One region of the Cupriavidus sp. CPT47-8839-RL05A genome, then DNA from elsewhere that is predicted to be linked to it. Evidence: predicted binding sites of a transcription regulator. Region 1 holds the regulator's gene; the other holds the start of a gene.
The links. The regulator FNR, encoded in region 1, switches genes on or off when oxygen is low (the NO sensors DNR and NnrR bind a similar motif). The targets are predictions, from matches to a motif close to TTGATNNNNATCAA.
Positions count from the first base shown of each region.

Region 2: AC3WVS_RS15285 (OmpW/AlkL family protein) is a predicted target of FNR. The motif match lies at 2,104-2,117, and genes of this name have one in related genera.

Region 1 is NZ_JBYTEG010000015.1:73,313-79,998, reverse strand. Features, by position in the region: gene rluB (23S rRNA pseudouridine(2605) synthase RluB) at 1-326, opposite strand, end outside; gene scpB (SMC-Scp complex subunit ScpB) at 332-1,186, opposite strand; gene AC3WVS_RS19210 (sulfite exporter TauE/SafE family protein) at 1,755-2,513, opposite strand; gene fnr (fumarate/nitrate reduction transcriptional regulator Fnr) at 2,592-3,317, shown strand; gene AC3WVS_RS19200 (hypothetical protein) at 3,380-3,625, opposite strand; gene AC3WVS_RS19195 (hypothetical protein) at 3,622-3,831, opposite strand; gene ccoG (cytochrome c oxidase accessory protein CcoG) at 3,860-5,332, opposite strand; gene ccoP (cytochrome-c oxidase, cbb3-type subunit III) at 5,382-6,299, opposite strand; gene AC3WVS_RS19180 (cbb3-type cytochrome oxidase subunit 3) at 6,302-6,466, opposite strand; gene ccoO (cytochrome-c oxidase, cbb3-type subunit II) at 6,470-6,686, opposite strand, start outside.
Region 2 is NZ_JBYTEG010000011.1:82,749-89,434, forward strand. Features, by position in the region: gene leuA (2-isopropylmalate synthase) at 140-1,837, shown strand; gene AC3WVS_RS15285 (OmpW/AlkL family protein) at 2,181-2,825, shown strand; gene AC3WVS_RS15290 (AMP nucleosidase) at 2,903-4,390, opposite strand; gene AC3WVS_RS15295 (GNAT family N-acetyltransferase) at 4,578-4,967, shown strand; gene AC3WVS_RS15300 (NADPH-dependent F420 reductase) at 4,992-5,756, opposite strand; gene AC3WVS_RS15305 (MBL fold metallo-hydrolase) at 5,853-6,686, opposite strand, start outside.

The DNA.
Region 1 (6,686 bases):
CCCTGGCTACCCTGGCCGCCCTCGCCCTGCCCCGTCTTGCGCTTGCCGCGGCCACGCTGGCCAGCGCGCGCACCGCCCGCCGCCTGTGCGGCGCCCGCTTCACCGGCATCGGCCTGGCCGCCGGCGCCTTCGGCGCCCTCGCCGCGGTCCTGTGCCTGGCGGCGCGATGCGACCAGGTTCCTCAGCCCGCGGCGCAGCCCCTTGCGGCGGGGCGCGGCTTCGCTGCCCGATCCGGGTTCTGCGGCGCCGGTGTCGGCGGGTGCGCCCGCATTGCGGGTGTCTTGCTCAACGGAATCAGACAAGATATTCACTATCGGATGTTGCATGTTGTTCAGTTCGGCACGCGCTCGTCGTGCTCGCTCGGGTGCGGCGGGGTGCCGTTGTCCGGCAAATCGCCCCGCGCCCCGTCCGGATTGGGTGCGGCTGGTTCGGTGGAAGCGGCCTCGGCGGCATCGTCGGCTGCAGCTTGCAGCGGTTGCGCGTCAAAGCCATTGGCGCCTTGGTCGACCGGGCCGGTCGTCTCGGCTTCGTTTGCGACGGATGCTTCAGCCACATCCGCTGCGTGCGCGGCGGGGTCGGCAAAAGCCTCTTCGTCGGCGCTGGCCGCCTTGTTTGCAGCCAGGTCTTCAAAATTGATGGCCTGCTGTTCCAGCAGGGTTGCCTGCGCCTGCGCCTGGGCATCTTCCAGCGGCGGCAGCTCATCCAGCGTACGCAGACCAAGATCGTCCAGGAACGCCTTGGTGGTCGCATACAGCGCCGGCCTGCCCGGCACGTCGCGGTGTCCGATCACCTCGATCCAGCTGCGGTCCTCAAGCTTCTTGATGACTTCCGTGCTGACCGTCACGCCGCGGATTTCCTCGATATCGCCGCGGGTCACCGGCTGCCGGTAGGCAATGATCGCCAGTGTTTCCATCACCGCGCGCGAATATTTTGGCGGCTTTTCAGGATTCAGCCGATCCAGGTATTCACGCATTTCCGGCCGGCTCTGGAAGCGCCAGCCGCTGGCCAGCGCCACCAGTTCCACGCCGCGCGGCCGCCAGTCCTGGCGCAGTTCATCAAGCAGCACGCGGATGGTGTCTGCGCCGACGTCGTCGTCAAACAGCCGCCGCAGATCATTGACGCGCAACGGTTCCTGCGCGCAGATCAGCGCCGTCTCGAGGACGATCTTCGCCTCTTGGGTATTCATGTTGATGGTGTGCAGCCTGTCTTTGCACCTGCTCCCGGACGGATCCGGGGCACCGGAGATTTTGGATACAGCGGTGCGAAAGCCACCGCCATCTCATTGCGCAGCTAGCCGGATACCTGCTGCATCCAAGCCGTGCACTTCCCTATCTTTGCATCGAGTTGCCGGGCGTTCCGGCAGGAGATCGTTCGCATGCCGTTATGGGCCAGCCAGCGAACCTCTTGCGTAGCGCGTCCGCACATATCGGACGTCGCTGTCAGCGAACTGAAGGCCTCGGACGCAAGAAAAACGGGTATCGGGAGCAAGGCCGGCATCGCCAACACCGCAGTGCCAGCCGGACTTTTGAACCAGATCTTTTGAACCGGATGGACTGTGGGGACGGGACGGGCATCGAAAACCTTCCGCTTCCCCTGCCCTGAACTCGCCTTCTGGTATGAAGGCCGCCTGGCGCTGCTCGTCCGCTGCTTACCGCGGCTCACAAGACGCCGCGCGATACCGCAATGTTGGCGATTGTATGGCATTCCCGCCCCCGCCTGCAACCATCATCCGTTGCCCGCGCGGCGCCGGCGCCTCAGAACACCAGGCAGAATCCATGCTCGGCCAGCGAATGTGGCAACAGCACCGCTCGCGCAATGCCAAGACCGCCGAACGCCATCACCGCCAGGCCGGCACCCAGGCGCACGCCGGGACGGCGCGACAGCGTACGCAAATAGCCCGACAGGCCGGAGAGCACCAGCAGGTTAGGCAGTGTGCCGAGCCCGAACACGCCCATCACGAGTGCGCCGGACGCCGCATTTCCCGCCAGCAGCGCCAGCGTGAGCGCCCCATAGACCATGCCGCACGGCACCAGTCCCCACGCCAGGCCCACGCCATATCGCCGCGCCAGGCCGCCGCGTGCGCGCACAAACGACGGCATGCCGCGTGCCACGCCAGCCAGCCGGCGCGCCACCGTTGCGCCGGCACGCGCCGCCAGCCGCTCCAGCCAGTCGACGGTAAAAGTGTTGCCGCGCAGCAACCGCCAGCCCGACCATAGCAGCATGACGCTGCCTGCGCCGAACAGCCAGCGCTGCACCGGCAGATAGTCCTGCTTCCACGCCGAAGCACCGACCGCGCCCAGCGCGGCCCCAAGCAGCATATAGGTCGAGATCCGGCCCAGGTGCATTATCAGCAACTCGCCCAGCCAGGCGGCACGGCTGGGCACAAGACTGATCGTGGCCGCCGCCCCGCGGCGTTGCTCCACGGCCAGCGCCACGCCGCCGCACATGGCAGCGCAGTGGACCCCGCCCAGCAAAGCCAGCAGAAAAACGCTGATCAGTACGCCAAATGTCAATTCTCACTCCCTACCACATCACATCGCACGGTAAAATGTCCTTATCGCGCCCTCGCTGCCATTTCTAGCAGGTTCCAATTGCTCACCTCCATTCCCATTACCGAGATGTCACCCCGCTGCTCCACCTGTGCGATGGGGCAGCTGTGCCTTCCGGTCGGCATGTCGCAGCAAGACCTTGCCAAGATGGACACGCTGGTTCAGGAACGCATCCGTGTGCACAAGGGTGAAACCCTGTATCGCATGGGCGATCCGCTCACCGCGGTCTATGCCGTGCGCTTTGGCACGCTCAAGACCCACGTCACCACTGAAGACGGCCGCTCGCAGATTACCGGCTTCCACCTGCCCGGCGAAATTGTCGGTCTCGACGGGCTGGGCGAGATGCAGCATGCCTCCGATGCCGCCGCGCTGGAGGACACCGAAGTCTGCGTGGTCCGCATGAGCGAGTTGCAATCGCTGTCGGCAGACCTGCCGTCGCTGCAGCAGCAGTTCCTGCGCCTGATGGGCAAGGAAATCACGCATGACCAACTGATGCTGGTCACGCTGGGCTCGATGCGCGCCGAGGAACGCCTTGCCGCCTTCCTGATCAACCTCTCTGAGCGCCTGTCGGCGCGCGGCTATTCGGCGTCCGAGTTCGTGATGCGCATGAGCCGCGAAGAGATCGGCAGCTACCTGGGCCTGAAGCTCGAAACCGTCAGCCGCCTGTTCTCTCGCTTTGCCGAAGCCGGCCTGATCCAGATTCGCCAGCGCCACGTCAAGCTCGTGGACATCGACGGCATCAAGCAACTCTACAGCCGCTCCTGCTAAGCGGCCAAGGCGCTGTCATGGCCGCATCCGGCCATGACAGCGCAGGCCTCACGGCAGCCCGCTTACTCCAGTTCGTCGGTATCGCTGAGCCGCGTCGGCATGGTGTAGAGCGTCAGTCCGCTGGACAACGCGCAGAACACCCAGGCCATCAGGAAGCCGATGGTGTAGACCGATTCGCGGGACGCTTCGATCGGCTGGCCGAAGAAGTTCAGGTCACCGGGATCCACCACCGAAAACACCGTCGCGGTCGCAAACCCAGCCATCAGGAACGCCGGCCAGAGTACCCACATCAGCCAGCGCAACCTCATGGCTGCCTCACAGCGGCAGCCTTGGGCGGCGCGGCGTCGACCTTCTCGACCACCAGGCCATGGCGCGTTGCACCCTGCACCGGCATGTCCGGATGCGTGGATGCCAGCCAGATTGTCACGCCGCACGCCACCATCGCCACCAGCGGGCCGCTCATCAACAGCCACGGCCACGGCTCCTTCCACCACGGATTGCCTTGCTGACTCATCTTGCCCCCTTCATCTTGACGACTAGCTTCACAAATCGCGCGGCACGATGAAACTGGTGGATTGCCGGATTTCGGCATGCCCCCGCTCCGTGCCTTCGCTCGTCACTGTCACGTTGATCTTGTGCGTGCCCTGCGCCGCGGCCTCGATCGGCACGCGGATCCGGATCGGCAGCAACCGGTTGGACGTCGGCGCCAGCGATTCGGCCTGCTTGTCGTATTCCACCGTCAGGTTCTTCAATTCGTCGCTGTCGGCGCGCACGCTGATCTGCATCGGCGCTTCGGTGGTGTTGATCAGCTGCAGGCGATAGACATTCTCGATCCAGCGGCCTTCCACTTCACGGCCGAGCGCACCACGGTCGCGGATGATGTCGACCTTCAGCGGCGTGCGCAGCGCGATCGAAGCCATGAACCCGGCCAGCAGTGCCACCCAGATCACGGAATAGATAACGACGCGCGGGCGCAGCAGGCGCTTGCGCGATGCCGCCGCGGACAAGCCCTTGCGCATCGCGTTTTCCGAGGTGTACCGGATCAGGCCGCGCGGATATGCCATCTTGTCCATGACCTGGTCGCAGGCGTCGATGCAGGCGCCGCAGCCGATGCACTCGTACTGCAGGCCGTCGCGGATATCGATGCCCGTCGGGCACACCTGCACGCAGATGCTGCAGTTGACGCAGTCGCCAAGCCCCGCCTTGTGGTGGTCGGTCTTGCGCGACCGGCTGCCGCGCGGCTCGCCGCGGCCGACGTCGTAGGTCACGACATAGGTATCGCGATCCACCATCACGCTCTGGAAGCGCGCATACGGGCACATGTACTTGCACACCTGCTCGCGCATGAAGCCCGCATTGCCCCAGGTGGCGAACGCGTAGAACAGCATCCAGAACGACTGCCACGGCCCCAGCGACAGGCTGAGCACCTCGCCGCCCAGTTCGCGGATCGGTGCGAAATAGCCGATGAAGGTAAAGCCGGTCCAGAGCGCAATCAGCACCCACAGGAAGTGCTTGGTCGCCTTGAGACGGAACTTGCGCAGGCTCCACGGATCGCCGTCGAGCCGGATGCGGGCGATGCGGTCGCCTTCGACCCGCCGCTCGATCCACATGAAGATCTCGGTGTAGACCGTCTGCGGACAGGCATAGCCGCAGAACAGCCGCCCCGCGATCGCCGTGAACAGGAACAGCGCCAGCGCCGAGATGACCAGCAGCACCGCCAGGTAGATGACGTCCTGCGGCCACAGCACCAGCCCGAAGATGTAGAACTTGCGCTCGCCAAGGTCAAACAGCACGGCCTGGCGGTCATTCCATTGGAGCCAGGGCGTGCCGTAGTAGATCAGCTGGGTCAGGATCACCAGCCAGACCCGCCAGCTGGAGAAGGCGCCCGTCACCGAGCGCGGGTAGATCTTGCGGCGGACCTCGTAGAGCGTTTCGTCAGAGGTCTCGCCCGGCGCAGCGGCCGACCGTTGCAGGTCGGCCGCCCGGGCCATTTCTTCGGTCCCGGGTGCGTTCATGGGCATGCTCTCCCGCGAGCTGCCAGCGCCCGCTCACATGAGTCGTCGGTCATTGCCCGGCTCCGCCCCCAGTGTTGGACAAACCCCAGACATAGGCCGTCAGCATCCGGATGCGTTCAGGCGTCAGGATCTCCTCATGCGCGGGCATGTGGTTGTTGTGGCCCTTCAGGATGGCGTCGACGATGCTGCCTTCCGAGCTGCCATACAGCCAGACGTTGTCCGCCAGGTTGGGCGCGCCGAGCGCCTGGTTGCCCTTGCCGCCGGCGCCGTGGCATGCCACGCAGGTCGTCTTGAAGGCGCCCTCGCCACGCGACGCACGGATCGGGTCCGACGACAGGCCCGACAGCGAGCGCACGTATTGCGCCACGTCGCCCGCCTGCTTGGCGTCGATGGCCGCGGCAAACGGCGGCATCACGCCATTGCGGCCCTTGGTGATGGTCTGCTGGATGATGTCGGGTTCGCCACCATAGAGCCAGTCGCTGTCCGTCAGGTTCGGGAAGCCGCGGCTGCCGCGCGCGTCCGAGCCGTGGCATTGTGCGCAGTAGTTCAGGAACAGGCGCTGGCCGATCTCGCGCGCCTGCGGATCCGCCGCTACCTGCTTGACGTCCATCTTCAGGTACTTGGCGTAGATCTCGTTCTGCATTTTCTCCTGCGCCGCGCGGTGCGCGGCAAGTTCGCCCTGCGTGGAGAACTTCAGCACGCCGGCATACGAACCCAGTCCCGGGTACAGCACCAGGTAGGCCAGGCTGAAGATGCAGGCCAGCAGGAACATCCACATCCACCAGCGCGGCAACGGGTTGTTCAGCTCGCGCAGGTCACCGTCCCAGACATGGCCGGTGTCTTCAGTGCCGCCGGCGGTCTTGGCGACCTTGCGTTGCGAGAACAGCAGCCACACGCACCAGACGATGCCGATGAGCGCGATAGCGGCAATGTAATAACTCCAGAATTCGGAAATGAAATCGCTCATGGCTAGGTGTTCCGGCTCGATGTTGTCGTGGTTTCGTCAGGCAGCGCGAACGGCAGCATGGCGGATTCCCGGTTGGCGGCCTGCCGGCCGGCGGACCAGGCCCACCAGCAGATCCCCAGGAAGACGACCATCGACACGACGGTCGCAATGGCAGTGATCATGGCCATGGCTTACTCCTTGGGTGCCGCGGCCGCGGCGGAATCCACGCGGACGTTGCGGCGGTTGGTGCCCAGGCCTTGCAGGTAGGCAACCAGCGCATCTTCTTCGGTCTTGCCCTTGAGCTCGTCCGGTGCCTTGGCGATCTCGGCATCCGTGTACGGCACGCCCAGGCGCACCAGCGCGCGCATGCGGGCCTGGATGTCGTTGGTGGGCAGCTCGGCCCTTTCC
Region 2 (6,686 bases), on a different contig from region 1:
CGCGCCCTGCGCGCTTCCTCGCTACTGCTAAGCCTATCGACCGGTTGCCGGGCCTAGTGCCCCGTGGCAGTTCGGCAGCCTTTCGCCACCGTTTTTTCCGTTTTTCCTTTACTTCCCTTAGCGAGGAAGGAGACCCCGTATGCTCGGCAATCCCGCCACCAAGTACCAGCCCGCCACCACCGTCGACATCCCTGACCGCACCTGGCCCGCCCGCACCATCACGCGCGCACCGCGCTGGATGAGCACCGACCTGCGCGACGGCAACCAGGCCCTGATCGAGCCGATGAACCCGGCGCGCAAGCTGCGCTTCTTCGAGCAGCTGGTGAAAATCGGCCTGAAGGAAATTGAAGTGGCGTTCCCCGCCGCCTCGCAGACCGATTTCGACTTCGTGCGCATGCTGATCGAGCAGCAGCGCATCCCCGAAGACGTCAACATCGTGGTGCTGACGCAATCGCGCGAAGACCTGATCCGCCGCACCGTCGAGTCCGTGCGCGGCGCAGCGCGGGCCACGGTGCACCTGTACAACCCGATCGCGCCGGCCTGGCGGCGCATCGTCTTCAATGCCTCGCGTGAAGAGATCAAGGAGGTCGCGGTCTCGGGCACGCGCCTGATCAGGTCGCTGACCGATGCCATGCCTGGCACGGCATGGACCTATGAGTACTCGCCCGAGACTTTCAGCCTGGCCGAGCTCGACTTCTCGCTGGAAGTCAGCAACGCCGTCTCTGCCGCCTGGCAGGCCGGCCCGGACCGGCCGATGATCCTGAACCTGCCGACCACGGTCGAATGCAGCACGCCCAACGTGTTCGCCGACCAGGTCGAATGGATGCACCGCCGCCTGGAACGGCGCGAACACATCGCGCTGTCAGTGCACCCGCACAACGACCGCGGCACCGCGGTGGCCGCCGCGGAGCTGGCGCTGATGGCGGGCGCGGACCGCGTCGAAGGCTGCCTGTTCGGCAACGGCGAGCGCACCGGCAATGTCGACCTGGTGACGCTGGCGCTCAACCTCTATACGCAGGGCGTGGCACCCGGGTTGGACTTCTCCGATATCGACGCAGTGCGCCAGTGCGTTGAGCACTGCAACCAGCTGCCGGTGCATCCGCGCCACCCGTATGTGGGCGACCTGGTGTTCACCGCGTTCTCGGGCTCGCACCAGGATGCGATCCGCAAGGGCTTTGCACAGCAGCAGCCGGACGGCATCTGGGAAGTGCCCTACCTGCCGATCGACCCGGCCGACCTGGGCCGCAGCTATGACGCGGTGATCCGCGTCAACAGCCAGTCCGGCAAGGGCGGCATGGCCTACCTGCTGGAGCAGGTGCATGGCATCTACATGCCGCGCCGCCTGCAGATCGAATTCAGCCGCGCGGTGCAGGCCATGACCGACGACACCGGGCTCGAGGCGAGTGCCGAGGATCTTTATGGTTTGTTCCAGCGCAAGTACCTCGCGCAGCAGACACCGCTGCGCTATGTATCGCACCAGCTGGTATCTGACAGCGGCGGCGCCACGGAGATCGAAGTGCAGATGGTGCGCGACGGCAAGCCGTGCAGCGTGCGCGGCACCGGCAACGGGCCCATCGATGCCTTCGTCAATGCGCTGGACTTGCCGGTGCGCGTGATGGATTACCACGAGCATGCGATGACCGCCGGCGCGGATGCGCGCGCGGCCTGCTATGTGGAAGTGCGCGTGGGCGATTCGCCGACAGGGTTCGGCGCCGGCATCGACGCCAACCTGGTCACGGCGTCGCTGCGCGCGGTGATCTCGGGCGTGAACCGGCACCTGCAGGCCGGCTTTGGCGCGGCGCAGGCCCCGCAGTCCGCCGAGGCCGCCGAGGCCTGACACCGCAAGCCGCCGCAAGAAAACCGGTGTGCCCCGCCCCCACGGGGCACACCCGGAAAGACGCCCTTGCGGACGCCCACGACATGCTCGGTGCCGATCCGCACACGCTGCATGCGTGCTCGGATCTTTCGCACAGCGTAAGGGGCAGCATCGCACCGCGCCACGAATAATTCCGCATGTGTTTAGAAGCGCCGGCGCAACTGGCACCGCGGCGCCTTCCTCGCTGTAGCGCCTGCGCCACGCGCGCCGGCCCCGTTCCCTGCTACTTGTTTTGGGTCAAAGCCCAGCCCGACCTGCTCGGCCAAACTGGGTCCGGATTTGATACCAGACCAAGCAGAACCTCATGAAAACACTCTCTCTTCGCACCCGGGTCACCTGTTCCGCCATCGCCGCCTGCGCCATGCTGGGCGCCTTCGCCACCCCTGCCGCCGCCGCGGACGATGCGCAGGGCAACTGGATGGTGCGCCTGCGCGGCACCTATCTCGACATGGCCAACAGCTCCGACCCTGTCGGCGGCGTCGGCCCCTCGGACCGCATCACGGTCAACAACAAGTGGATTCCCGAGTTCGACGTCACCTACTTCTTCACGCCGAACATCGCCGCCGAACTGGTCCTGACCGTGCCGCAGAAGCAGAACGTCTACCTGGACGGCAACAAGGTCGGCACCTTCAAGCATCTGCCGCCGACGCTGCTGGTGCAGTACCACTTCATCCCCAACGGCACCTTCCGCCCGTATGTCGGCGCGGGCCTGAACTTCACCCGCATCTGGGGCGAGAACATTGCCAACAACGCGCTGCAGCTCGATAGCTGGAGCGTGGGCCCGGCCCTGCAGATCGGCATGGACTACAAGCTGACCAAGAACTGGTTCCTCAACGCCGACATCAAGAAGATCTGGCTGTCGAGCGATGTGAAGGCCGGCGATGTCAAGGTGTCCAAGGTGAACCTGGATCCGTGGCTGTTCAGCATCGGGGTGGGGTATCGCTTCTGATCCTGCAGTGCCATGCAAAAGGCCGGCGCCAATCAGGCGCCGGCCTTCTGCTTTTCCGGATGAGCGCGGGTGCCGACCTACCGGAACGCCGGCTCATCAAAGCTGCGCAGCTTGCGCGAATGCAGCTGCTCGACTCCGTTCTCACGCAGGATGCGGATCGCCTCCAGCCCGATGGTCATATGCTGGCTGACACGCTGGCGATAGAAGGCGTTGGCCATGCCGCGCAGCTTGAGCTCGCCATGCAGCGGCTTGTCCGACACGCACAGCAACGTGCCATAGGGCACGCGCAGCCGGAAGCCGTTGGCCGCCACCGCCGCGCTTTCCATATCGATGGCAATCGCGCGCGACTGGTTGAAGCGCGCATACAGCGACTTGGACTTCAGCTCCCAGTTGCGGTCATCGGTCGAGACCACCGTGCCGGTGCGCATGCGGGTCTTCATCTCGTTGCCGGACAGCCCGGTCACGCGCGCAACGGCCTCCTGCAGGGCCACCTGGATCTCGGCGATTGGCGGCACCGGCACCCACGGCGGCAGGTCGTGGTCGAGCACGTGGTCGTCGCGCACATAGGCGTGCGCCAGCACGTAGTCGCCGAGCTGCTGCGAGCGGCGCAGGCCGCCGCAGTGGCCCACCATCAGCCAGCAATGCGGGCGCAGCACGGCCAGGTGGTCGGTCATAGTCTTGGCGTTGGACGGTCCCACGCCGATATTGACCAGCGTCACCCCCAGCTTGTCTTCGCGCACCAGGTGATAGGCCGGCATCTGCGGCAGCGCGCGCGGGCGCGAGGCGTCGTCGGGTTCCGCGCCGCCCAGTTCCTGCATCACGTCGCCGGGTTCGACAAAGCGGGTGTAGCCGCCGCCGTCGCTGCTGGCCATCAGGCCCCGGCCCAGCTCGACAAACTCGTCGACATAGCGCTGGTAGTTGGTGAACAGCACGAAGCGCTGGAAATGCTGCGGTGCCGTGCCGGTGTAGTGGTACAGCCGCTGCAGGGCCAGGTCCACGCGCTCGGCCGGGAACAGCGACAGCGGCCAGGCCTCGCCCGGGATCGGCTCATAGGTGCCGTTGGCGATGCCGTCGTCGATGCGGCTCAGCTCGGGCAGCACGAACGATGCCTCCAGCTCGCGCGCCTGGGTGTAGCTGATGTCGGTGGTCGAAGCCTCGATCACGAACGGCAGCGGGATCGGGCGCCGGCTCAGCCCCACCACCACCGGCACGCGGTGATAGCGCATCAGCCGCTCGATCTGGTCGCGGTAGTAGTCCGCCAGCAGGTCGGGGCGAGTCACGGTGGTGCCATAAACGCCCGGGTAGGCCACCGTGCCCCAGGACGGCCGGCTGTCGGTGACCATGGTCTCGATGTTGACCGAGATGCCCAGGTACGGATAGCACGCATGCGCGGCCGAGGGCAGCGGCTTGCCGCTGGCGAAGGCATCGAAGCGCGCGCGCACGGCGCCGACAGAAGCTTCGTAGATGTCGCGGATGCGCGCGATCGCCGCATCCGCGTCGGTGAACTCGGCAAGCTGGTCGGCCGGATGTGCGGAGGAAAAGACGGGGGCGTTCATGGAGGCCATGATACCGCGCCGGCGCGCCGGCGTGAGCAGCACCCGACCCCGCCGGAAGCCAAATTGACGCGCCCGCGCCCGCTCGCTACACTCCGCCAATTGCGCGGCACGGGTTCCCGTGCCGTTCTCGACTCGCGGCGCCCCTGGTGGCAAGGGGCGGCGAGGGGCCGTACACGCTTTACTGGGAGAGCCGCCGATGGAAATCCGTAACCTGTTGCCCGACGACATCGAGGCAGCCAGACAACTACTGATCGCCAACGGCTGGGCCCACCGGGTTGGCGGCCCGGAGAAATTCGCACGGCTGGTGGCCAACTCCCAACGCGTGGTCGTCGCGGTGGAGCACGGCGAGATCGTCGGTTTTGCCCGCGCGCTGTGCGACGACGTCTGCGACGGCTTCCTGTCGATGGTTGCCGTCGCGCCCAGCCACCGCCGGCGCGGCATCGGCCGCGCCCTGGTGCGGCACATCGTGGGCAACGACCCCGACATCACCTGGATGCTGCGCGCGGCGCGTTCCTCCGAAGCCGCATTCTTCGGCCAGCTCGGCTTTACGCCGTCGATGGTGGCAATGGAGCGGCGCAGGCCCTGATCCGCCAGCGCGCCCGGCGCAGCGTCAGCGGGCGCCCATCTTGTGCCGGAACTCCTCGGCCGTACCCACCTGCCGGAACAGCGGCCCGCCCGGAGCGAAGCGATCCGCGCTGGCCAGCGGCCCCACCACCACCGGTTCGAATCCCGCATCGCGCACCAGCTGCGCGGCCACATCGAGCGCGGCCTTGTCGTCGCCGGCGATGGGCACCGCCACCAGGCCGCCCGCCCGGTGGTGCTCGCTGGCAAACTGTGCCGCCCCCATGAAGTTAAAGGCCCGCACCACGCGCGCGCCCCGCAGGTAGCGCGCGGTGGTGATGCCGATGCCGTCACGCCTGACCTCTTCGGTGATCGGGCCATCGCGGTGCTCATAGGCGTTGGTGGCATCGAGCACGATCTTGCCGCGCCAGGCATCGGCATGGTCGCGGCTGAGCTGCGGCAACGCGCCGTAGGGCGTGGCCAGGAACAGTACGTCAGAGAACGCAATGGCCTCGGCCACGGTGCCGGCGCGCGCCAGCGTACCCAATTCTTCGACCAGCGGCTTGAGTGCCTCCGGGTGCCGCGACGAGAACAGGACCGGGTGTCCGGCCTTGACCCACAGCCCGCCCACGGTGCCGCCGATGCGGCCCGAGCCGATCACGCCGATACGCTGCGCGGCGGCCTCGCGGCTGGCCGCCGGGCCAGGCTGGGCGCGCGCGGCGCGCGGCAGGGGCACGGCCAGCACCAGGGCCGCGGCGCCGGCGCCAAGCCAGCGGCGGCGGGCAGGATCGAAGCGGGATGCCTTGGCGTTCATCGCAAATCCTCCGCAGTGGGCACGACCATCCGTCCCGTACGTCATACGGGCCGCTGGGATGACTCTAGGCGAAAAGCGATGGCCGTGCGTGGACGGCTAGCGGTCGTTGCGGATCGGACCGAATTCGGCCGGCACCCATGCATACCCGGCCGCATCGCGGCGCACATGGCCAAGGCCCGGGAAGGGCATATGCGCGCCCCCCACCCACAGCCGGCCCTTGGCGGCATCGGCCAGGATGCGCTGGCGCGTGATCACGGCCTGTTTGCTGTCCACGTCAAACTCGATCGCCACTTGCGGGCGGCGGAACTGCACCGCATGGCTGTGCACGATGTCGCCCCACAGCAGCAGGCTGTCCTTGCCCGAGGTGAACAGGTAGCCACTGTGGCCCGGAGTATGGCCATTGGCCGGCACCGCGCGCACACCGGGAACGGGCTCGACACCGGCGCCGCCGTTGAAGGGCCGGAAGCGCTGCGCCGCCTGATACGGCGCGACCGCGGCGCGCGCCATGGCGAACAGGCCCTGCGCCTCCTTCGGCGCGGCGGCGGCATTGGCTTCGCTGAGCCAGTAGTCGGCATCGGCCTTGTCGACATAGACGGTTGCGTTCGGGAACGCCGCCTTGCCGTTGGCGGCCAGGCCGCAGGCGTGGTCGCCGTGCAGGTGGGTCAGCAGCACGGTGTCGATCTGTTCCGGCGCGTAGCCCGCCGCGCGCAGGTTTTCGCCGATGCGCCCGAGCGTGGGCCCGAAGCAGGCAGCCGCGCCCGTATCGACCAGCACCAGGTGGCTGCCGGTATGGATCAGGTAGGCGTTGACCGCGGTCTGCATGCCCGGCGTCGATTCGACGAACATCCGCGCCAGCAGGCTCTGCACCTCGCGCGCGCTGGTGTACTTGAGGATCTTCGGGTCCAGGTCGATGTAGCCGTCATAGAGCGC